DNA from 3 places in the Bradyrhizobium sp. NBAIM01 genome. Region 1 is predicted to be linked to each of the others. Evidence: predicted binding sites of a transcription regulator. Region 1 holds the regulator's gene; each other region holds the start of a gene.

Region 1 (7,640 bases):
AGGCAGGTCTCGGCCGAAGAGCAGATCGCGCTGCTGCCGTTCAAGATCACCGATCTCGCCGACTTCAAGGACATCAAGACCCTGGCACCGGGCTCGAGCATCATCCTGGCCGACGGCGATGAGAGCGTGGGCTACGAGGCGAGGCCGTTCATGATCCTCGGCCTGATCGGCGCCACCCCGCAAGCCGCCGACGACCGCGCCCGCTTCGCCCAGGAGGCGGCGCTCCAGATTCCCGGCGTGCGCGAGTCGCGCATCACCATGTCCGAGCCGATCCGCATCAACGGCCAGCAAGGCTTCGAGACCCGGATCGACGGCGTCAGCGGCAAGGACAAGGTCCCGGTGACGGTGGTGCAGTGGATCCGCTTCTCGAGCGGCGGCGCATCATTGCGCATCATCGCCAGCGCCCCGCGCGACCAATGGCAAGCCGCCTTCACCCGCTTCCGCACCGTACGCGACGGGATTCAGCCGAAGGGGTAGGGCGAAGCCGGCGCTAATCGTGGTTGGTCGCAGTTTCACGAAGAACCTTCGCCCAACTTCTCCCTGTGGTTATGGATCCCGGGTTCGCGCTTTGCGCGCCCCGGGATGACGGCGCTATGGGCTTTGTCAGCCCACGCGCTGGACAGAACCCGCTGCATTTTCAGGCTTCTGTTCGTATACGAACGGAACTAGGCTTCCTCCCGTTGGATCATCCTGGAGGGGAGGTAGACATGCTGGTTCGGCGACAGGTCTTGGCAATGCTTGGAACGACGGCGCTGGCGACGCTCGCGCCAAGCGCGCTGTTCGCGGCCGCACCGATCAAGCCGGACGAAGCGTCCGCGCTGCTCGTGATCGACGTGCAGAACTGCTTCCTGCCCGGCGGGAGCCTCGCCGTGAAGGAAGGCGAGCAGGTGGTGCCGGTCATCAACAAGATCTCGAAGGCATTTGCGAATGTGGTGCTGACGCAGGACTGGCACACGCCGGGCCACGTTTCGTTTGCGTCGGTTCATTCCGGCAAGAAGCCGTTCGAAACGGTCGACCTGCCCTACGGCAAGCAGGTGCTGTGGCCGGACCATTGCGTGCAGGGCACCGAGGGCGCGGCGCTGTCGAAGGACCTGTCGATCCCGCACGCCGAGCTCATCATCCGCAAGGGATTTCACAAGAACGTCGACAGCTATTCGGCCTTCCTCGAGGCCGACGGCAAGACCTCGACCGGGCTCGCCGGCTACCTGAGGGGCCGCAAGATCAAGCGCGTCTTCGTCGCTGGTCTTGCGACAGACTTCTGCGTCGCCTGGACCGCGCTCGACGGGCGCAAGGCGGGCTTCGAGGTCTATGTGGTGGAAGACGCCTGCCGCGGCATCGACACGCAGGGCTCGCTCGCCAAGGCCTGGGCCGACATGGCCAAGGCGGGCGTGAAGCGGATTCAGTCTGCGGATATCGCGGTGAGCGCGTAGGCGGCGCGCTATCCTTCCGTCATTCCGGGGCGCGCTTCAGCGCGAGCTATGGTGCGCAATTTGCGCACCTGAGAATCCATTGTGCGGTTGTCTCTGCTGTTCAATGGATTCCGGGTTCTCGACTTCGTCGAGCCCCGGAATGACGCCAACACTCAGTTCGCCGCGCTGCTCGATTCGTTGTTGTTCGCCGCGGGCGCAGTCTTCGCGCCGCCCTTGGCGACGCCGACCAGCGCCGGGCGCAGCACGCGGTCACCGATGGTGTAGCCGGCCTGCATGATCTGCACCACGGTGCCCGACGGCACCGACGCGTCAGGCACTTCGTACATTGCCTGGTGGAAGTTCGGGTCGAACTTCTGGCCCTGAGGATCGAGCTTCTTCACGCCGTGTTTTTCCAGCGCGTTGAGCAGCGCGCGCTCCGTGAGCTCGACGCCCTCGATCAACGAGACCAGGCCGGGATCGGCCGCAGCACGCGCCTCCGCCGGAACGGCATCGAGTGCGCGCTGGAGATTGTCGGCGATGTCGAGCACGTCGCGCGCGAAGCCGGTGATGCCGTAGAGGCGGGCGTCGGCGACTTCCTTTGCGGTGCGCTTGCGCAAATTCTCCATCTCGGCCAGCGTCCGCAGCATGCGGTCGCGCGCTTCAGCCGCTTCCTTTTGCAGGGTTTCGACCGAACCCGGCTCGGGATCGTCGGGCATGATGTAGGGTTTCGACACCACGGGCTCGCCGGTCGCTGCAGTCGTGTCTTGGGGTTGCCGGTCTTGCTCGGTCATCGGCTCTGATCTCGAACTCGTTTCAGGGATGTTTGCCCGGATATCGTGCTTAAGCCCGCGAAAATCAAGCGCCCGTGATCTGCAGAAAGGCCGGTCAGCCCCCCAACAGGCGGCTGACGATGCGGGCGGCGTAGTCCACGGTCGGGATCACGCGGGCATAATTCAGCCGCGTCGGGCCGATCACGCCGAGAACGCCGACGATGTGGCCGGCGGCATCCCGATAGGGCGAGATGATGGTGGAGGACCCCGACAGCGAGAACAGCTTGTTCTCACTGCCGATGAAGATGCGCACGCCTTCGGCGGTCTCGGCCCGGCCGAGCAGATCGATCACGCCGCGCTTGGTCTCGAGGTCGTCGAACAACAGGCGAACCCGCTCCAGATCCTCCAGCGCGTGCAGATCTTCGAGCAGATTGGCGTGGCCGCGGACGATGAGCTGACGGTCCTCGCTCTCGCCGCCGGACCAGCTGGCAATGCCGGCCGAGATCACTTTCTGTGTCAGCTGATCGAGCTCGGCACGGGCCTCGCCGAGTGCGGTCTCGAGCTCGAGCCGCGCTTCGGCCAAGGTCCGGCCGCGGATCCGCGCATTGAGGAAATTGCCGGCCTCTGTCAGCGCCGAAGAGGGAACTCCGGGCGGCAGCGTCAACACGCGGTTTTCAACCTGGCCGTCTTCGCCGACCAGGATCACCAGCGCTTTTTCCGGTTCCAGGCGGACGAATTCGATGTGCTTCAGCCGCGCATTGGATTTCGGCGTCAGCACGACGGCGGCGGCCCGGGTCAGGCCGGAGAGCCGCATCAAGGCCTGGTCCAGCGCCGCCTCGACCGATTGCGCCTCGCCGACGGACGAGAGCTGGCTCTGGATCGCCTGCCGCTCGGCCTCGTTGAGGTCGCCGACCTGCATCAGGGCATCGACGAAGAAGCGCAGGCCCAGTTCCGTCGGCAGCCGGCCGGCGGAGGTGTGCGGGGCATAGATCAGGCCGAGCTGTTCCAGATCGGCCATGACGTTGCGCACAGATGCCGGCGACAGCGGCATCGCAATCAGGCGGGAAATGTTGCGCGAGCCGACCGGCTCACCGGTCGCGAGATAGCTTTCGACAATTTGACGAAAGATGTCGCGGGAACGCTCGTTGAGCTGGGCAAGGCCTGCGCGCGGCGCGATCAGATGGATCGGATCGTGATGGGCCACAGACGGTAACTCCTCTCGGATCCTTATAATTTGTCCATCCGGGCCGCGTCTGACAAGCGTGGCGTTTGCAGGCCGACGGTCAGGGGGTGAATAAGCCCTTGCCGCCCACCCCCGCCCCACCTACAAGCACCGCGAACAGCCTATTCCCGTGAGTTTTGGAGATTTCCCATGCGGCCAAGCCGCCGTGCGCCCGACGAATTGCGCCCCGTGACGCTGGAGCGCGGCGTGGTCAAATATGCGGAAGGCTCGTGCCTCGTTAAATTCGGCGACACCCATGTGCTGGTCACCGCCACACTGGAGGATCGCCTGCCGCCGTGGCTGAAGGGGCAGGGCCGCGGCTGGGTCACCGCCGAATACGGCATGCTGCCGCGCGCGACCTCCGAACGCACCCGCCGCGAGGCCTCCGCCGGCAAGCAGAGCGGCCGCACCGTCGAGATCCAGCGCCTGATCGGCCGCTCGCTTCGCACCATCGTCGATCTCGAAGCTCTTGGCGAGCGCCAGATCACGGTCGATTGCGACGTGCTCCAGGCCGACGGCGGCACGCGCACGGCCTCGATCACTGGCGCCTGGGTCGCGCTTGCCGATTGCCTCAACTGGATGAAGGCGCGCAACATGGTGAAGGCCAACGTGATGCGCGACAACGTCGCCGCGATCTCCTGCGGCATCTACAACGGCACGCCGGTGCTCGATCTCGACTATGCCGAGGATTCGGAAGCCGAGACCGACGCCAATTTCGTCATGACCGGCGATGGCCGCATCATCGAGGTGCAGGGCACCGCGGAACGCGAGCCGTTCACGCAGGACGAGTTCCTGAAACTGATCGCCCTGGCGCAGAAGGGCATTGCGCGTCTGGTGGACTTGCAGAAACTGGCCGTGGCGTAGTCAATAGGCCCATGCACCGCCGAATCACCGACAAGCTCGTCATCGCCACCCACAATCCCGGCAAGCTCGCCGAGATGAGGGAGCTGCTCGCGCCGTACGGGATCGAGGCGGTGTCGGCCGGCGAGCTCGGCCTAGACGAGCCCGAGGAAACCGGCAACGATTTCCGCAGCAACGCCGCGATCAAGGCGATCGCCGCGGCGGAGGCGACCAAGCTGCCCTCCTTCGCCGACGATTCCGGCATCGTGGTCGATGCGCTCGATGGCGCGCCGGGAATCTACAGCGCGCGCTGGGCCGGCCCGACCAAGGATTTCAACGCGGCGATGGCGCAGATCGAGCGCCTGCTGCAGGAGCGCGGCGCCACCACGCCGGACAAGCGCAAGGCCCACTTCGTCTCCGCGCTTTGCGTGGCCTGGCCCGACGATCATCGCGAGGAGGTCGAGGCGCGCGTCGACGGCACGCTGATCTGGCCACCGCGCGGCACGGCCGGCTTCGGCTACGACCCGATGTTCCTGCCGGACGGGCACATCCGCACCTTCGGCGAGATGACCAGCATCGAGAAGCACGGCCTGCCGCCGCTTGGCCTCGGCCTGTCGCACCGCGCCCGCGCTTTTCGGAAACTGGCGGAGATCTGCCTTGAGCCGCGCTAACAAGGATGCGTTTGGCGTCTATGTGCACTGGCCGTTCTGCCTGTCGAAGTGCCCCTATTGCGACTTCAACAGCCATGTCCGCCATGCCGCGATCGACGAGACGCGCTTCGCCGCCGCCTTTGCGCGCGAGATCGCAACGACCGCCGAGCGCGCGCCCGGCCGCGAGGTCACCTCGATCTTCCTCGGCGGCGGTACGCCGTCACTGATGCAGCCCGCCACCGTCGGCGCGGTGTTAGACGCGATCGGCAAGCACTGGACCGTCGCAGGCGACGTCGAGGTGACGCTGGAAGCCAACCCGACCAGCGTCGAAGCCACGCGCTTTGCCGGTTATCGCATCGCCGGCGTCAACCGCGTCTCGCTCGGCGTGCAGGCGCTCGACGACGCCTCGCTCAAGGCGCTCGGCCGCATGCACAGCGCGCGCGAAGCGCTCGATGCCGTCGCCATCGCGCGCCGCGCGTTCGACCGCTATTCGTTCGACCTGATCTACGCCCGCCCCGACCAGACGCCGGCGATGTGGGCGGGCGAGCTGCGGCACGCCATCGATGAAGCGGCCGAGCATCTGTCGCTCTATCAATTGACGATCGAGGAAGGCACGCCCTTCTTCGGCCTGCACCAGGCCGGCAAGCTGAAGACGCCGGACGAAGCGGTCGCCCGCGCGCTCTACGACGTCACGCAGGAGACCTGCGACAAGCTCGGGCTGCCCGCCTACGAGATCTCCAATCACGCGCGGCGCGGCGCCGAATGCCGGCACAATCTGGTGTACTGGCGCGGCGAGGAATATGCCGGCATCGGCCCGGGCGCACATGGCCGTCTCGACATCGACGGCGTGCGCCACGCCACCGCCACCGAGAAGCGTCCCGAGGCCTGGCTGATGCGGGTCGAGACCAACGGCGACGGTGTCGTCAGCGACGAGCTCCTCAACAGCGAGGAGCGCGCCGACGAATTCCTGCTGATGGGTTTGCGTCTCGCCGAAGGCATCGATCCCGAGCGCTACAAGGCCCTCGCCGGCCGCCCGCTCGACCCCCGCCGCATCGCGCTCTTGCGCGAGGAAGGCGCGATCACCGTGGATGCGACGGGACGGCTGCGCGTGACCAGCAGCGGTTTTCCGGTGCTGGATGCCGTGGTCGCGGATTTGGCGGCTTAGCGGATCTCGTAGCCCGGATGGAGCGTAGCGCAATCCGGGACGGTCTCACCGCGTGGACAGAACCCGGATTGCGCTGCGCTCCATCCGGGCTACGAAACCATTACGCCCCAAAGCTCTTCGGCGAGCCCGCCACCGCAACGCCGCCGCCTTGCGTCACCTTCATCACGGCAAGTCCGCGTTCATTCGTGCCATCAGCACGGAAGCGGAACAGGCCGTCGATGCCGGCGAAGCCTGAGGGGTTGGTGAGCACGTCGGAGGAGAAGCGCTGGCCGCCTTGCGTGCGCGCCAGCGCGGCAACGAGCGCGACCGCGTCATAGGAAAGGGTCGCGGTGCGGATCGGCTCGGCGCCGTATTTCGTGCGGTAGCGGCCGGAGAAGGCGCGGAAGCCGGCCGGATCGGGCGCGGCGTAAAGGCCGCCCTGCAGCGCGGCGCTGGCATAGACGCGCGGATTGTCCCACAGGCCGGTGCCGAGCAGCTGGATGTTGCGCAGGTTCGCGCCCGCGGCCGTCATCGCATCCGCCACTGACACGACGGCATCGCCGTCATCGGCAATGAATAGCGCGTCCGCACTGCCGAGCTGCTGCGCCACGGTGCGCGCGGGCGTGGCGCGATCGGCACCGTATTTCTCGAACGCAACGATGCGCCCGCCGCGCCGCGGCACCGCCGCCTTCACCGCGGCCTCGACGACATTGCCATAGGCGTTGTCGGGCACCAGCACCGCGACGGAGCGCTTTCCGATGCCGGCGGAATATTCGACGATGCGGTTGACGTCGGACTCCGGCAGGAACGAGAGCAGATAGACGCCGCGTCCGGCGATGCTGGAATCGGTCGAGAAGGCGATGACGGAAATGCCGCGCGTGCGCGCGACCTGCGCCACCGCCGGCACCGATTGCGCGAACAGCGGCCCGAGGATGATCTCGGCACCCTCGTCGACCGCCTGCTGCGCGCCGGCCTGCGCGCCTTGCGGGCTGCCATTGTCGTCCTTGATCAGGAGCTGGATGTTCGGGTTCTGGAACTCGGCCAGCGCCATCTCGGCGGCGTTGCGCATCGATTGCGCGGCGAGCCCGGCATTGCCGGCCGCGGAGAGCGGCAGGATCAGGCCGACCTTCACGCCGCCGGTGCCGGCGGTCGTCGCCTGCTGCTGCGGTCCTGCCGGCTGGGCCGGCGGCGCGGAGCTCGAGAACGGGTTGGAGAACTGGCTGAGGCTTTGCTGCACGCCGGCGCAGGCCGACAGCACGGGCGCGCCGAGCAACAGGCCGAGCGCAGTCCGCCGGGTCGCCCCTGGCGATGGGGATCCCGGAAGGTGAGACTTTGGATGACGCGGGCCGACCATGGCAGCTTCTCTTCCGACCCGCCGTCGCCGGCTGATCACGACATTGCTTTCCGCGACGGGGGGCCGCGGATTCAGGCAGTGTGTCGGCAAATAGTTAACCAAAACAAAAGGATAACAACCGCTTAACGCGGCCGCAATCCCGTCCCGGCAGCTCTTCGCCGTCACTCATTCACTCATCAAGGCGGCGTTTCCGTCGCGAATATGGCGCGAGGGCCCCTCCTGCCTCCCGGCGCGATCTCGACCGATCACAT
Region 2 (7,640 bases), on a different contig from region 1:
CTGAAGGCGCCCGAGAGCGCATGAACCGAAGGGCCGCCCACGGGCGGCCCTTCACATTGGCGTTGCCGCCGTCTGCGATGAACGCGATCGGCGCGCGGCGCGACCAATTTGAGCTCGTCGGGGATTGAGCGCGCTCGCAGGTTGCGTCATCTTGGGACCGCAACGTCTTGATCAGGGAAGGCCCATGACCGTTCTTCAGGAATCGATCCGCCCCGCGGCACGATCCAGCGACTGGAAGGCGATCGTCGTCCTCATCCTCATGATCCCGGTGCTGTGGTCGCCGGTGATCCTGTTTCGCTTCGTCCTGTATCAGCCGTTCAACATTCCGTCCGGTTCGATGACACCGGCGCTGATGGTCGGCGACTACGTCTTCGCCGCGAAATACGCTTACGGGTATGGCCGCTATTCCCTCCCATTCGCGTCGTCCTGGATCTCGGGCCGCATCCTCGCCGCCGATCCCGAATACGGGGATATCGTGGTATTCCGGACGGCGAAGGACAGTTCTGCCGACTACGTCAAACGCGTCGTCGGCCTGCCCGGAGACCGCATCCAGATGCGGCAGGGCCGGCTCATCCTCAACGGCCGCCCGGTGACCCGCGTCGCCCTGGAGGCGACATTTGCCGGCGACGCCTGCGGTGTCGACGACCGCGCCGCCGTCAAGCGCTGGCGCGAGACGCTGCCGAGCGGCGCGTCCTATGTGACCTACGACTGCCTCGACAACGGCTATCTCGACAACACAGACGTCTTCACGGTGCCGCCGGGCCACATCTTCGTGCTCGGCGACAACCGCGACAATTCCACCGACAGCCGCATGTCGACATTCGGCTTCGTCCCGATGGACAATCTCATCGGCAAGGTGACGCGGATCTTCTGGTCGCTCGACGAAGACGGCGAGCCGCGCTTCGAGCGGATCGGGAAGGTGGAGTGAGGCTTGCTCCGTCATTCCGGGGCGGCGCGCTGCGCCGAGCCCGGAATCCATAATCACAGGCGGACGGGAATGGCCTACTATGTCTACATCCTTGCGAGCAAGAAACACGGCACGCTCTACATCGGCGTGACCAACGACCTGGTGCGCCGCGTGTATCAGCACAGAACGAAGACCGTCCCCGGCTTCACGAGCAAGTACGGCGTCGACAAGCTCGTCTTGTTCGAAATCTACGACGATGCCGTGAGCGCCATCGCCCGCGAGAAGGAGCTCAAGAAATGGCGACGTGACTGGAAGACGCGTCTCATCGAGGAGCAGAACCCAAATTGGGATGATCTCTATCCGGGGCTGACCAAATAAGGTTCATCCTGCACTCCTTGTCATTCCGGGGCGCGCCCCCTTGGGCGCGAGCCCGGAATCCATAATCACAGCCAGATGGAGTGGGCCCGCTATGCCCGTCGCCCGTGAGTTTCGTGGTTATGGATTCCGGGCTCGCGCCCAAGAGGGGCGCGCCCCGGAATGACGTGCTCCCCAAAAAAACAAAAACCCCGGCATCGCTGCCGGGGTTTCGCATTCGTATCGTGCCTGAGAGGCTGGATCAGAAGTCCATGCCGCCCATGCCGCCGCCCGGAGGCATCGCGGGGCCGGCGCCGCCCTTCTTGGGCAGCTCGGCGACCATGGCTTCCGTGGTGATCAGGAGCGCAGCCACGGAGGCAGCGTTCTGAATCGCGGTGCGGACCACCTTGGTCGGGTCGATGATGCCCTTCTTGACGAGGTCGGCATATTCGCCGGTCTGGGAGTCGAAGCCGTAATTGTAGGCCTTGTTCTCCAGGATCTTGCCGACGATCACCGAGCCGTCTTCACCGGCGTTGATCGCGATCTGGCGAGCGGGGGCCGACAGCGCCTTGCGCACGATCTCGACGCCGGTCTTCTGGTCGTCGTTCTTGGTGCGCAGACCCTTGAGCTGCTCGGAGGCACGGAGCAGGGCGACGCCGCCGCCCGGGACGATGCCTTCTTCCACGGCCGCGCGGGTCGCATGCATCGCGTCATCAACGCGATCCTTGCGCTCCTTCACCTCGACCTCGGTCGCGCCGCCGACGCGGATCACCGCGACGCCGCCCGCGAGCTTGGCGAGACGCTCCTGGAGCTTCTCACGGTCGTAGTCCGAGGTGGTCTCCTCGATCTGCGCCTTGATCTGCGCCACGCGCGCCTCGATGTCGGCCTTCTTGCCGGCGCCGTTGACGATCGTGGTGTTCTCCTTGTCGATCATCACCTTCTTGGCGCGACCGAGCATGTTGAGCGTGACGTTCTCGAGCTTGATGCCGAGGTCTTCCGAGATCGCCTGGCCGCCGGTCAGGATCGCGATGTCCTGCAGCATGGCCTTGCGGCGATCGCCGAAGCCCGGAGCCTTGACGGCCGCGACCTTGAGGCCGCCGCGCAGGCGGTTCACGACGAGGGTCGCAAGCGCTTCGCCTTCGACGTCCTCGGCGACGATGACCAGCGGCTTGCCGGTCTGCACCACGGCCTCGAGCAGCGGCAGCAGCTCGTTCAGCGAGGAGAGCTTCTTCTCGTTGATGAGGATGTAGGCATCGTCCATCTCAACGCGCATCTTGTCGGCGTTGGTGACGAAGTAGGGCGAGATGTAGCCGCGGTCGAACTGCATGCCCTCGACCACGTCGAGCTCGGTCTCGAGCGACTTGGCTTCCTCGACGGTGATGACGCCCTCGTTGCCGACCTTCTTCATGGCGTCGGCGAGGAACTTGCCGATTTCGGCATCGCCGTTGGCCGAGATGGTGCCGACCTGGGCGATCTCGTCGTTCGAGGTGACCTTCTTCGAGTTCTTCTCGAGGTCGGCCACGACGGCTTCGACCGCGAGGTCGATGCCGCGCTTGAGGTCCATCGGGTTCATGCCGGCGGCGACCGACTTGGCGCCTTCCTTCACGATCGCCTGGGCGAGCACGGTGGCGGTGGTGGTGCCGTCGCCGGCCGCGTCAGCGGACTTGGAGGCGACTTCGCGCACCATCTGCGCGCCCATGTTCTCGAACTTGTCGTCGAGCTCGATCTCCTTGGCGACGGTGACGCCGTCCTTGGTGATGCGGGGAGCGCCGAACGACTTGTCGAGCACGACGTTGCGGCCCTTCGGACCGAGCGTGACCTTCACCGCATTGGCGAGAACGTCGACGCCGCGCAGCATCTTGTCGCGCGCTTCAACCGAGAATTTGACTTCTTTGGCTGCCATCTGGAGTTTTCCTTAGGTGAGTTTGACTGGAGGGAGGAGAGGGGCTCTTAAGCCGCCTTCTTCTTGGACTCGGTGACTTCGAGAACGCCCATCACGTCGCTCTCCTTCATGATCAGCAGGTCCTGGCCGTCGATCTTGACCTCGGTGCCGGACCACTTGCCGAACAGCACGCGGTCGCCGACCTTCAGGTCGATCGGGATCAGCTTGCCAGCTTCGTCGCGGCCACCGGGACCAACGGCGACGACTTCGCCCTGGGAGGGCTTTTCCTTGGCAGTGTCGGGAATGATGATGCCGCCAGCGGTCTTCTCTTCTGCGTCGATGCGCTTGACCACGACGCGGTCGTGAAGCGGACGGAATTTCATGCAGTCCTCCTAAGCAATTGCACGTGTTGAGGATTTGGAGATTGTTAGCAGTCGTTGCCCGTGAGTGCTAGCACGGGCGAGCCTGAAATAGGACAGGAATTTTGCGGGGGCAAGGGTTTGTAGCAGAAAAATTAGCAGCCGAAAGCGCGGACTGCCAGAAACCCCTCGCCATCGTTAACCGGGCAGCCGTGACCGTATTAGCACGGAGTCGTCTCTGCTGCTAAAGCATTGAATTTCAACAGCTTGTTAAACTTTTGGGCTTGAGATGAGTTGTCAGTTTGCGTCACATTTCTCTCATGTGAGCGCATCGTTTCCGGGTGGCTCCCCGGGGCACGGACCAAGCCACTCGCCGAATGCGCTCCTGCAAAGGAGGTTTGGCATGGGACTGCGCGTTGGGGGCGTTTCCGAGGAATTCCGGAAACAGATGCTGGGCTACGGGCTGACGACGGCACAAATTCTCTATCGGATGCCGGATCATCCCTCGCTGCTCCAGACCTATGTCTGGCAGAACTACGACATGTTTCCGAAATTCCCCGCGCTGACCGATTTCCTGGCGTTCTGGCAGGAGAAGCTCGACGGTCCCCTCCATTCGGTGACGGTGGCCCATTCCAAGCTGATCAAGCCGGCCGAGCTCCGCGCCGTTGACGGCGTGTTCCGCCTGCATTGAGGCCGCAAGGGTGGATTAGCCTGCGGCGGCGCGACGCGCTGCCGCTGGCGTAATCCACCTCGTTTCTCTCCGCGTGCCGAAACAGAAACGGTGGATTACGCCTTCGGCTAATCCACCCTACGAGATCACGCAATCAGACGCCGCCGCTGCAATAACGCGTCCACATCGCCCGATAGGCCGCGTCCACCGCGCGTGCATATGAGACGGGGTTGCCCGCGGCCGCGGCGTTGATCGTTGCGGGCAGTTCGCGGCGCAATTTGTCGAGCTCGCCGGTCTCGGCCGCGCGGCTGGCCGCGATCTCGACATAGGCCCCCTCGCTATCGGCGACCCAGTCCGGCAGGCCAAGTGCGGTGAGGATGGCGCCGGCAGCGCGGCCGGGCAGGCTGTTGCCGAGCTTCGCCACCACGGGCACGCCCATCTGCAGGGCTTCCCATGTGCTGACGCCGCCGTTCTGCGGGAACGGATCGAGAGCAATATCGATGCGATTGAACGATGCCAGATGCTCGTCCCGCAAGGTGGCCCCGAGCAGATCGACGCGTTCGGCCGGCAATCGGCAAGCCGCAAATCGCGCCAGCAGCTTGTCCCGGACCAGTTGATCGTCGAGCGCAACATCCTTGATCAGGAGGCGCGAGCCCGGCACCCGCTCGAGGATCCTGGACCAGACTGCCGCCGCCTCGTCCGAGATCTTGCTGATGCGGTTGAAGACACCGAACGTGACGAAGCCGTTCGAGAGCGCCGGCGTCTTGCCCTGCGCAATCCCGGCCGGCAGCGGCGCCAGCGTCACGAAGCACGGCAGGTCGACCACCGTCTCTGCAAACAGATGCCGAACGTCGTGCGGAATCCCGACCGGATCCGAGAACAGATAGTCGATCGTCGGCAGCCCGGTGCCAGTGCCGTGGCCCCAGCCGTGCGCCTGGACCGGTGCCGGCTTGCGCGCAAATACGCCGAGGCGGTTTCCTTTTGTATGGCCGGACAGATCGATCAGGATATCGATGCGATCGTCGCGAATCTGGGCGGCGAGGCGATCGTCGCTCCATTGCGAGGCGTCACGCCAGCGATCGGCGATGCCTTGAAATTCGCGTGTCGTCGCGTCCACTTTCGCCGAGCACGAGTAGCACACGATCTCGAACTGGGCGCGGTCATGGTGTTGCAGGACGGGCTTGAAGATGAACGCAGCCGAATGCGCGTTGAAGTCCGACGAGACGTAGCCAAGCACCAGGCGGCGATCCGGATCGCGGCCGTTGTCATGCGGTGCCGCCGCTTCTGAAGCGATTTTCGCGCCGATCCGCTCCCACCATACGCGTCGCGCCTGCTGATGCCGCTCGACGCTGGCGTCCGGCACAAAATCGAGCGTGAAGATCTTGCTCGAGATCGCGCTCTCGAGATCGGGCCTGATATCGAGGGCTCTGTCGAAACTGGCGAGGGCTTCGTCGACCCGGCCTAGTCCGGCAAGACAAAGGCCCAGCACCAGATGAGCCTGATCGGAATCGGGCGCGATCGCGAGCGCCCTCTCGCAATCGGATAGTGCCTGGGCCATCTGCCGGGTCTGGAGCAAGACATTGGCGCGCCAGAGCCATCCGTTCACGTCGTCAGGGGCGAGGGCGATTGCCCGGTTGCAATCCGCCATGGCCTCGTCGAATCGCTGCAGCTCCCGGAGTGCCACGGCGCGGTTCGCCAGCGCCGCCGCATAGTCGGGCTTGATCGCGAGCGCGCGGTTCAGGCTTGCAAGAGCCTTGTCGTAGTTGCGCAGACGGCAGAGCGTGGAGCCGCGGCCGTTGTGGGCTTCGGCGAGGTTTGCGTCGACGGCGAGCGCCCGATCGTAGCTGTCGAGCGCTTCCTGGTAGCGATCCAGGGCCGCGCTCGCGTTCCCGAGATTGGAGAGGGCGAGGGCGTAGTTGGGCCGCAAGGCGAGCGCCTTGCGATAGCTCTCGCGGGCATCAGCGTGACGTTTCAGCCCGTTCAGCGCGACGCCCAGGCTCATATGGGCTTCGGCCGATCGCGGATCGACGACAACCGCCCGGCTCAGCAGGCTCTCGGCCTGCTGATAATTCCCGGCATCGGACTCCAACCCGCCGAGCATATGCAGCGCGATGAATTGATTGGGCGCGATCTGCAGGAGCTGGCGATAGGCAGCCTTGGCCTCGGGCAGGCGGCCCTTCTTGTGCAATTCGAGCGCTTGCCCGAGCAAGGGCAGCACGTCTGCCTTTTGCCGCTTCTGAAGCCGGGCATTTTGAAATGCACGCTGACCGACATTGCTGCCCATGAATCAATTCCCCCGGATGTCCCGGGCGAGACTAGTTCAGCGCGAGAACGAAGACGAGACGACCCCAGCCCGACGCGCCAGCTTGGGGCAAGCTACGATCCGATACGGTGATCGCGTGATTGGCCTCAGCCTCTTACCCTCCAGGGGAGGGTCCTGGAGGGGGAGGGTGACAGCGCGGATGCGGCACTACTCAACACGACCAGCTCTGCGATTGCTGCCTCGCCCACGACTGGATAAGCTGACCTTCAAGCCATACCGCGCGACGGCGGCTCAGAAACAGGGAGGCAGACAATGGCCAAGCAAAAGGCATCGAGGCCCGCATTGAAGACCGCGGTGAAGAAGCGGAGTGGCGCCAAGGCGGCGGCGCGATCCTCGGCACGCAAGGCCGTGAAGGCGAAGGCGCGCACTGCCGCTGCGAAAAAGCCCGCACGTCCGAAGCAGCGCATCGCCGTCAGCCATCACCGCGAGGAAGACTTCAAGGCCGACGGCCTGCGTGCCTACGCGAAGTATCGCGATCTCGGCATCGCCGAGGCGACCCATGGCCTCGCGCAGGCGCATGTGATCCGCCTGCAAGGCCCCTGCAACCCGGCCGAGGTGTCCAAGCTCCACTATCACGACGTCGAATTCCAGATGGTCTACGTGCTCAAGGGCTGGGTGAAGACCTATATGGACGGGCAGGGCGAGACCTTGATGCAGCAAGGCAGCGCCTGGACCCAGCCGCCGAAGATCAGGCACATGATCCTGGACTATTCGGACGACGTGGAGCTGCTGGAGGTGATCCTCCCCGCTGAGTTCAAGACGGTGGAGCTGAAGGCGTAAGCGCAACTCTCGATCGCTAAAATGCGGTCGATCCGAGAAACCGGGCGGTCAGCAATCGGGATGATTTCGGCCGCCCCGCAAGCCTGGTGCTAACCAGTCGAAAATACCTCTCGCGTCAACTCAAGGCTGTGTCAACGCGGGAAATGCTTTCATGGCGACCAACACTTTTGGCCGACGCGGCACCGTAGCGCCAGCTCCAAGAGCATCGTTTCAAGCCGCCGCCGCGCCGGTCGCCATAGAGAAGCCCTCGTCCAGCGAGGAGACGCTTTTTGCCGACAACAAGCTTCTGGCCGACATCCCCTTCCTCACCATCGGCCTGATCTTCGGTCTGCTCCTGATCTTCGTTCTGCAGCGTAGTCTCGCCA
Region 3 (7,640 bases), on a different contig from region 1:
CACGCATCGATGACATCCTCGCGCAACGGCCATGATCCGGAAAGCGTGAAGCGGTCTCTAGGATCATGCCCGAACAATCAGAATCGGCGCGCCACCGTAGTGGGTTTTGGCCGCTGGTTGAATCGGAAAGCGAAACGGGCAGGGTCGGCAAAAAAGAAGGCCGCCCGGAGGCGGCCTTCGCAACTCTGTCACGGAACGGGAGGCTTAGAAGCCGCCCATGCCGCCGCCGGGGGGCATCGCGGGCGGAGCTTCCTTCTTCGGCATCTCGGCGACCATGGCCTCGGTGGTCACCAAGAGGCCGGCCACGGAAGAGGCGTCCTGCAGCGCGGTGCGCACCACCTTGGCGGGATCGATGATGCCCTTCTCGACCATGTCGACATAGTCCTCGTTCTGGGCGTCGAAGCCGAAGGTCTCGGACTTGTTCTCCAGGATCTTGCCGACCACGATCGAGCCTTCCACGCCGGCGTTCTCGGAGATCTGGCGGATCGGGGCTTCCAGCGCCTTCAGCACGATGTTGATGCCGGCCTGGACGTCATCATTGGCGTTGGTGAGACGGCCGACCGCCTTCTTGGCGCGGAGCAGCGCGACGCCGCCGCCCGGGACGATGCCTTCCTGAACCGCGGCGCGGGTGGCGTTGAGCGCGTCCTCGACGCGGTCCTTCTTCTCCTTGACCTCGATCTCGGTGGCGCCGCCGACGCGGATCACCGCGACGCCGCCGGCGAGCTTGGCGAGGCGCTCCTGGAGCTTCTCGCGGTCGTAGTCCGAGGTGGTCTCCTCGATCTGCGCCTTGATCTGGCCGACGCGGGCCTCGATGTCGGGCTTCTTGCCGGCGCCGTTGACGATCGTGGTGTTCTCCTTGTCGATCACCACCTTCTTGGCGCGGCCGAGCATCTTCACCGTGACGTTCTCGAGCTTGATGCCGAGCTCCTCGGAGATCAGCTGGCCGCCGGTCAGGATCGCGATGTCCTCCAGCATGGCCTTGCGGCGGTCACCGAAGCCCGGCGCCTTGACGGCCGCGACCTTGAGGCCGCCGCGGAGCCGGTTGACGACCAGGGTGGCCAGCGCCTCGCCCTCGACGTCCTCGGCGATGATGACGAGCGGCTTGCCCGACTGCACCACGGCTTCCAGCACCGGCAGCATGGCCTGCAGGCCCGAGAGCTTCTTCTCGTGCAGGAGGATGTAGGCGTCCTCGAGCTCGGCGGTCATCTTCTCGGCATTGGTGACGAAGTAGGGGCTGAGATAGCCGCGGTCGAACTTCATGCCCTCGACGATATCAACCTCGGTCTCGAGCGACTTGTTCTCCTCGACGGTGATGACGCCCTCGTTGCCGACCTTCTGCATCGCCTGGGCGATCATCTTGCCGATGGCGGCATCGCCGTTGGCCGAGATGGTGCCGACCTGGGCGACCTCGGAGGAGGCGGCGACCGGCTTGGCGCGCTTCTCGATGTCCTTGATGACGGCGGCAACCGCGGTGTCGATGCCGCGCTTGAGATCCATCGGGTTCATGCCGGCGGCGACCGCCTTGGCGCCTTCGCGCACGATGGCCTGGGCCAGCACGGTCGCGGTGGTGGTGCCGTCGCCGGCGAGGTCGTTGGTCTTGGAGGCGACCTCACGCACCATCTGGGCGCCCATGTTCTCGAACTTGTCCTCGAGCTCGATCTCCTTGGCGACCGTGACGCCGTCCTTGGTGATGCGGGGGGCGCCGAAGCTCTTCTCGATGACGACGTTGCGGCCCTTCGGGCCGAGCGTCACCTTGACGGCGTTGGCGAGAACGTCGACGCCGCGCAGCATGCGATCGCGCGCGTCTCCGGAAAACTTGACGTCTTTGGCAGCCATGGTCTGCAATCCCTCGTGTTATGTGATGTGTGTTGTCTTGTGCCGTGCGGCGGAACGATGGATGCCCGGATCGCCTGGATCCGGGCATGACATTCAGCGGCTGTTCAGGCGGACGGCCTTAGGCCAGCACGCCCATGATGTCCGACTCCTTCATGATCAGGAGCTCTTCGTTGTCGATCTTGACCTCGGTGCCCGACCACTTGCCGAACAGCACGCGGTCGCCGACCTTGAGGTCGATCGGGATCAGCTTGCCGGTCTCGTCGCGGCCGCCGGGGCCGACGGCGACGATCTCGCCCTGGGAAGGCTTTTCCTTGGCCGTGTCCGGAATGATGATGCCGCCCTTGGTCTTTTCCTCGGCGTCGATACGTTTGACCACGACACGGTCATGCAGCGGACGAAATTTGGATTTAGCCATGACGTTTCCCTTTGGAGGCTCGCTTCGGAAGTAGTGGGGTCGGTGGGGCGGCGCTTCCGTCCCCCTCTCGTCGAGGATCGAACGGCGCGCTTAGCAATCGGGCTTTCCGAGTGCTAATAGTGGGTCCGGAAATATGGCTTGGCCGCGATCCTGTCAAGCAAAGGTGGTTAAGCGATTGTTGAGGCGGATATAGGATGGTGGCATTGGAAACTCGCTCGGGGCGTCGCCGTAAAGAACGACGTCATTGCTGCGGCAGCGGTTTTGCGCTTGGCTGCGGGAGGGGTGCGGCCATGGTCTTGTTCGGGGGAATGCCATGATCAGTTCGGCTCACGCGCGCACGGTTGCCAATCTGGCGGCCGCCTCTTGTCTGGCGCTGCTGCTGGGCGCCTGCGGCGGCGGCTTTAACCTGCCGTCCCTCACGTCGTCCCCGCCGCCGCCCGAAGCCGAACCTGGCGTCGCTCCGGAAATGCCCGCCAGCATCCGCGCCGACGAGATCGTCGGCCGCTGGGGCCTCGCCTCGTTCCAGAACCCGGCCGATCGCGCCCGCACCGAGAAGATGGCGCGTGAGCAATGCAGGAACCCCTACGTGATCACCGCCGGTTCCTCCGGTGGCGTGATCATGCATCTCGCCGACCAGGCGACGCCGCAGGAGCTGCGGCTGAAGGGCTCGCCGAGCGGCAAGAACTACATCGGGCCGGCCGGCCCGACCCCCGGCGACCAGGACCGCGAAATCGTCTCCTTCGACGGTCGCGTCATGATCACCCGCTTCATCGACAAGGACGCTGGCACCCGCTACGGCAACATGGTCTACGTCCGCTGCGCGCCGAGGGCGTGACGGTCTCTTACCCTCTCCCCTTGTGGGAGAGGTGGCTCGCCGCGTAACGGCGAGACGGGTGAGGGGTCTATCTCCTCACGAACGGTCTTGCGAGTCGAGAGAACCCCTCATCCGGCGCTTCGCGCCACCTTCTCCCACAAGGGGAGAAGGGAAGAAGAGTTCACGATCTGCACCGGCCAAACAAAAACGCCGGCCCAAGGCCGGCGTTTTGTTATTCCTATGTCGTCGCCGCTCAGTCGAACAGCGCGTCGATGTCGTCCTGCGAGGCGTGGCCGACGTCGCCGGCGAGCTTGGGGCCGTTGAGGAGCTTCTCGTCCTCGCTGCGGTTGTCGACCTGCGCGGGCACATGGGACTTGATCGCGTCGACGCCGCCCCAGATCTCCATCATCGCGTTGATGTGCTGCTCGATGAACTTCATCGTGCCCATGACCTTGCTGATGCGCTGGCCGGTCAGGTCCTGGAAGTTGCAGGCTTCGAAGATCGAGATGACGCGTTCCTGGATGTCGTCGGCAAGGCGCTTCTGCTGATCGATCGAGTCCACCTTCGACATCGCGCTGGCGGCCTGGTCGATCGATTCCGCGGCTTCGAGGATCTGCTGGGTCGCCTGCTCGGTGCCGCCGACCACCGCGCCGAGCTCGCCGTTGACCTTGGCCATCTCGCCGCCGTCGAAGCTCTTGCCGTGCAGCGTCGCGATCTCGCGCTTGGTGCGGTCGATGGCGTCGTGGATGAGGTCGAGCTCGACCTTCAGCTTCTCGCACTGCTCGATCTGCGCCCGGTAGGTATCGAGCATGGTGCGCGCTTCGGCAAGCTCGTGCGCGGTCGAGGCGTCGATCGCCGCCATGGCAGCGCTGCCGGACAGCGGGGCCGCGACGATGCCCTTCGCCATCTGGGCGCGGATCGCGCGCAGCTCGGCCATGATCTCGCTATGCATCGGGAGTGCCTCTTCAGTTACGTCTACAATGGGCATCTCGCCACCGACGATATCTTCGACGCGAAAACGCTTGCGGTGAACAGCCATCAGGATACTCCCCCCACCTCACTCACGCGTCTTTGTAGGCAGAAGCGATTTAACACGAAGTTCACAGCAGGAACTGCTGATCGGCCGCGCGCGACGCGGCGCAAAGAAGCGATTAACCATCACCGCGCGGCGTTCATCGAAAATAAACGCTGATCGCCAAATTGCAGGCGCGCTCGCGACGTGGTGAATCCAAACGCGCTGTCCGTTTACCAAACAAAACGGCTTTTGCTTTTTATTGACCACGTCGAAGAGCGCGGATCAGCCACCGGCTCTCCACGACGCATGTGATCTAGACGAAACAGTACAGAGTACGTCGATGTTCAAGAAAATGTCTGTCGCGCTGCTCGGCAGCGCTTGCACCTTCATGGCCGGCGCGAACGACGCGGGCGCCTTCGACAACAGTGTGCCGAACGATCCGCCCGCGGTGCTGTACCAGCCGCGCGTGCCGCCGGCGCCGGTGCGCGTGGCGTCCCATTCCAACATGGGCGGCGGCTTCATCGAATTCCTGTTCGGCGATGGCCCCGGCCGCGGCCCGGCCTACGCGCCGGAGCGGCCGGTGTATCAGCAGCAGCCGGGCTATTACGACCAGCGGCGCCTGCCGCCGATGGGCGAGCCGCAGATGCAAGGTGGGTATCAACTAGGCGGATATCAGCAGGGCGCGTCTCTGCAGCAGGAGGCGATCGATCCGCGGCAGCGTCCGTTGGATCCGAAATTCGAGAAACAACTCGTTGACTATAGCGGCAAGGAAAGTCCCGGCACGATCGTGGTCGATACGCCGAACAAGTTCCTCTATCTCGTCGAGGGCAACGGCCGGGCATTGCGCTACGGCATCGGCGTCGGCCGTCCCGGTTTCACCTGGTCCGGCGTGAAATCGATCACCGCCAAGCGCGAATGGCCGGACTGGACGCCGCCGGCGGAAATGCTCGCGCGCCGGCCCGATCTGCCCAGGCACATGGAAGGCGGCCCGGAAAATCCGCTCGGTGCCCGTGCGATGTATCTGGGATCGACGCTCTATCGCATCCACGGCTCCAACGAGCCCTGGACCATCGGCACCAACGTCTCCTCCGGCTGCATCCGCATGCGCAACGAGGACGTCATCGATCTCTACGGCCGCGTCAATGTCGGCACCAAGGTCGTGGTGATGTGAAGCGTCATGCGCTCGATGCAGCGATCAAGTCCGGGTGCCGCGTCGGCTCGAAATGCGCGGCGTCGAAGGGACGCTGCCGCCGCCAAACGTCCGCCTGAATAGTCCTACGTCCGCTGACGGTGCCTCGACCCGCGACGAGGGACAGCGGAGCGGCGAGGACGAGCTGATGAAGCCGAATGCGGTGCGCGAGCCGAGCGGTTCAGCCGCCGCACCGACAGCTCTGCCTTCCTGAGGCGCTCGTGCAGTCCCTCCAACTCGTACAATTCGGTGATGAGATGGGTCGTGACGTCGCTCAGGGTCGCGATGCGCTGTTGAAGTGAACTCATTCTTAAAACCCCCGACTGTAGCCAAGAGAGGCAGCCACGATGTGTGGCAGAAGCAGTGTGTTCTTCCAATTGAACACCCATGTCCAAATTTGGAAATCCGGGAGTCTACGGCGGCGTGTGTCGGAGGACGATTTCGCCCGGCATGGTGAAGTCAGGCGCACCTCGTGACGTTCTGCACGGTGCTGTCCGACAACGCACGCACTAGTCATATTATATCGAATGGCATCATGGCGTGTGGTGGCAGAGCAGAACTGCGTTGAGCTCTGCTTGAACAGAAATCGGCCGCCCGGAGGCGGCCGTTCCACATCTGTCGGTCGAATGGCCTACGCGTAATCGCTGCCGCCGTCGTCGTCGCCGCCGAAATCGCTGTTGTCGGCCGTGTCGAAGCTGTCGTCGTGATCGTTGCCGTAGTTCTGGTCGTAGTTGTCGCGCTCGTTCGACGCCTGGTCGAAGAAGCCCTGGCGGGATTCCCGGTTCGAGCCAATGTCATCGAGGCCGGCCTCGCGCGCCAGCGAGCCGCCGGACTGATCGCCGCCGCCCCAAGGACTTCCACCAGCGCTGCGGTCGCCGAGCGCGTTGCTGTCGCCAAAACCCTGCTGGTGCGATCCGCCCATCATGCCGCGGATGCTCGAGAGCAGCAGCGAGCCGCCGACGACGCCGGCCGCGGCTGCCGCCGCCGTGCCGAGGAACGAGCCGCCGCCACCGCCGATCGGCGGAGCGCCCTGACCCGGACCTTGGCCGTAAGCCTGTCCGTAAGGCGGCGCGCCGTAACCCGGCTGGCCTTGCGGCATCGCCTGGCCGGTGTTCCAAGCCGGACGCTGCTCACGCTGCGGCACATTCGGCACCGAGCCGCGGGACGGGCCGCCGCCAAACAATGTGTCGCGCATGGTGTCGAGGAAGCCGCCGGACTGCGCCTGCTCGGGCGCGTGGGCCGCTTCCAGCTCCTGGATGCGGGCATTGGCGCGCTTCAGCGCTTCGTCCTGGACCAGCGTGGTCTGCACCAGCGCGTAGATGGCGCCGGGCGCCTTGCGCAGCCCGTCGGAGATCGCGGCGATCGCATCGGGATCGCGCTGTGCATTCTCCAGCTTAGAAAGCCGGTCAAAAAGGTCGTCGACGAGCTGGCGTTCCTGCGGCGTCATGATCTGTCTCCTTCGCGCCAAACCAAGCGCGAGAGGAGATGTAGGGTTCCATTATGGCCCCAACAGTGCCGGCCGGATTAAATTTCGGTATGCGACAAGCTGCCTCGCCGCTTCGGCAGATTCCTCGCGTCTTCGGCGGTTTCCTTCATCAGAAGTGGGACGTCGTGACCCATGCGGCTAACGGAGCGACCGTCCTCGTGGAAGCCTTCGGCCCGGTGAACGCCGAAAGACGTCTCCGTCAGCGTGAAACGCCAGCCTGGGAGCTCTGGAAAAGGGCGGTCTCGATTGTCCATGAGGACAACATATCACTCCAATGTCACGTTGCTGTCGGCCAGCAGGCGCGCGAAGGCATCGCCCGCGAGATAGGCGTGCTCGCGCTCGCGGACGTCGGTCATGGGGTCGAGGCCGGTGAGGACATCATCGACAAAGCCAGGATGGCACATCACGATGCCGCCATCGGGAAGGCCGTCCAGGAATTGCCGCATCAGCGCGCCGAAATCGGCGGCGCGCGTGAAATCATAGGCGCCGGCGAAGCCGGGGTTGAAGCTGAGGCCGGCGCTGCCGGCGCGGCGGCGGAATTGCGCGCTGAGGATATCGAGCACCATGGCCTTGGGGGAGGCCAGCCGCTGCCGCAGCGGCAGGTCGCGGCCGCCTTGGCGCACCCAGGCGTTCGGCGCGACTTCGCTGACCGCATCGACAAAACCGTCGCGCACCTGCGGGAAGAGCTGCACATGCTGGTGACCGTCGACGAAGTCGGGGGTGCGTCCGAACGCGTCCATGAAGGCGGCCAGCTGTGCCTTCACCTCGTTGCGGATGAATTCACGGTCGAGCCGGCGCATCAGTCCGGCGCGCAGCAGCTTGGGAAAGGCGAAGAACATGTCGCCGTCCAAGGGGCGGAAATGCATGGTGAGCGGCCGGAACGGC

The links. The regulator HrcA, encoded in region 1, represses chaperone genes, less so after heat shock. The targets are predictions, from matches to a motif close to GTTAGCACTCNCNNNNNGNGAGTGCTAAC.
Region 2: the regulator HrcA is predicted to act here: its motif matches at 3,570-3,598, upstream of I6F31_RS13725 (co-chaperone GroES).
Region 3: the regulator HrcA is predicted to act here: its motif matches at 2,341-2,369, upstream of I6F31_RS23445 (co-chaperone GroES).

What each region holds. Positions count from the first base shown of each region.
Region 1 covers NZ_JADYVU010000011.1:155,363-163,002, reverse strand. Annotated here, with positions in the region: gene I6F31_RS28535 (hypothetical protein) at 1-477, shown strand, start outside; gene pncA (bifunctional nicotinamidase/pyrazinamidase) at 708-1,430, shown strand; gene grpE (nucleotide exchange factor GrpE) at 1,583-2,200, opposite strand; gene hrcA (heat-inducible transcriptional repressor HrcA) at 2,295-3,383, opposite strand; gene rph (ribonuclease PH) at 3,552-4,265, shown strand; gene rdgB (RdgB/HAM1 family non-canonical purine NTP pyrophosphatase) at 4,277-4,912, shown strand; gene hemW (radical SAM family heme chaperone HemW) at 4,899-6,056, shown strand; gene I6F31_RS28500 (penicillin-binding protein activator) at 6,157-7,389, opposite strand.
Region 2 covers NZ_JADYVU010000003.1:605,685-613,324, forward strand. Annotated here, with positions in the region: gene I6F31_RS13705 (slipin family protein) at 1-24, shown strand, start outside; gene lepB (signal peptidase I) at 185-928, shown strand; gene I6F31_RS13715 (GIY-YIG nuclease family protein) at 998-1,285, shown strand; gene groL (chaperonin GroEL) at 1,524-3,164, opposite strand; gene I6F31_RS13725 (co-chaperone GroES) at 3,212-3,526, opposite strand; gene I6F31_RS13730 (usg protein) at 3,906-4,193, shown strand; gene I6F31_RS13735 (glycosyltransferase family 41 protein) at 4,327-6,456, opposite strand; gene I6F31_RS13740 (cupin domain-containing protein) at 6,748-7,275, shown strand; partial or broken gene I6F31_RS13745 (rhomboid family intramembrane serine protease) at 7,427-7,640, shown strand, end outside.
Region 3 covers NZ_JADYVU010000007.1:247,356-254,995, forward strand. Annotated here, with positions in the region: gene I6F31_RS23435 (hypothetical protein) at 1-7, opposite strand, end outside; gene groL (chaperonin GroEL) at 205-1,836, opposite strand; gene I6F31_RS23445 (co-chaperone GroES) at 1,955-2,251, opposite strand; gene I6F31_RS23450 (hypothetical protein) at 2,565-3,086, shown strand; gene I6F31_RS23455 (protein phosphatase CheZ) at 3,319-4,104, opposite strand; gene I6F31_RS23460 (L,D-transpeptidase) at 4,421-5,251, shown strand; gene I6F31_RS23465 (DUF2076 domain-containing protein) at 5,901-6,716, opposite strand; gene I6F31_RS23470 (ChbG/HpnK family deacetylase) at 7,022-7,640, opposite strand, start outside.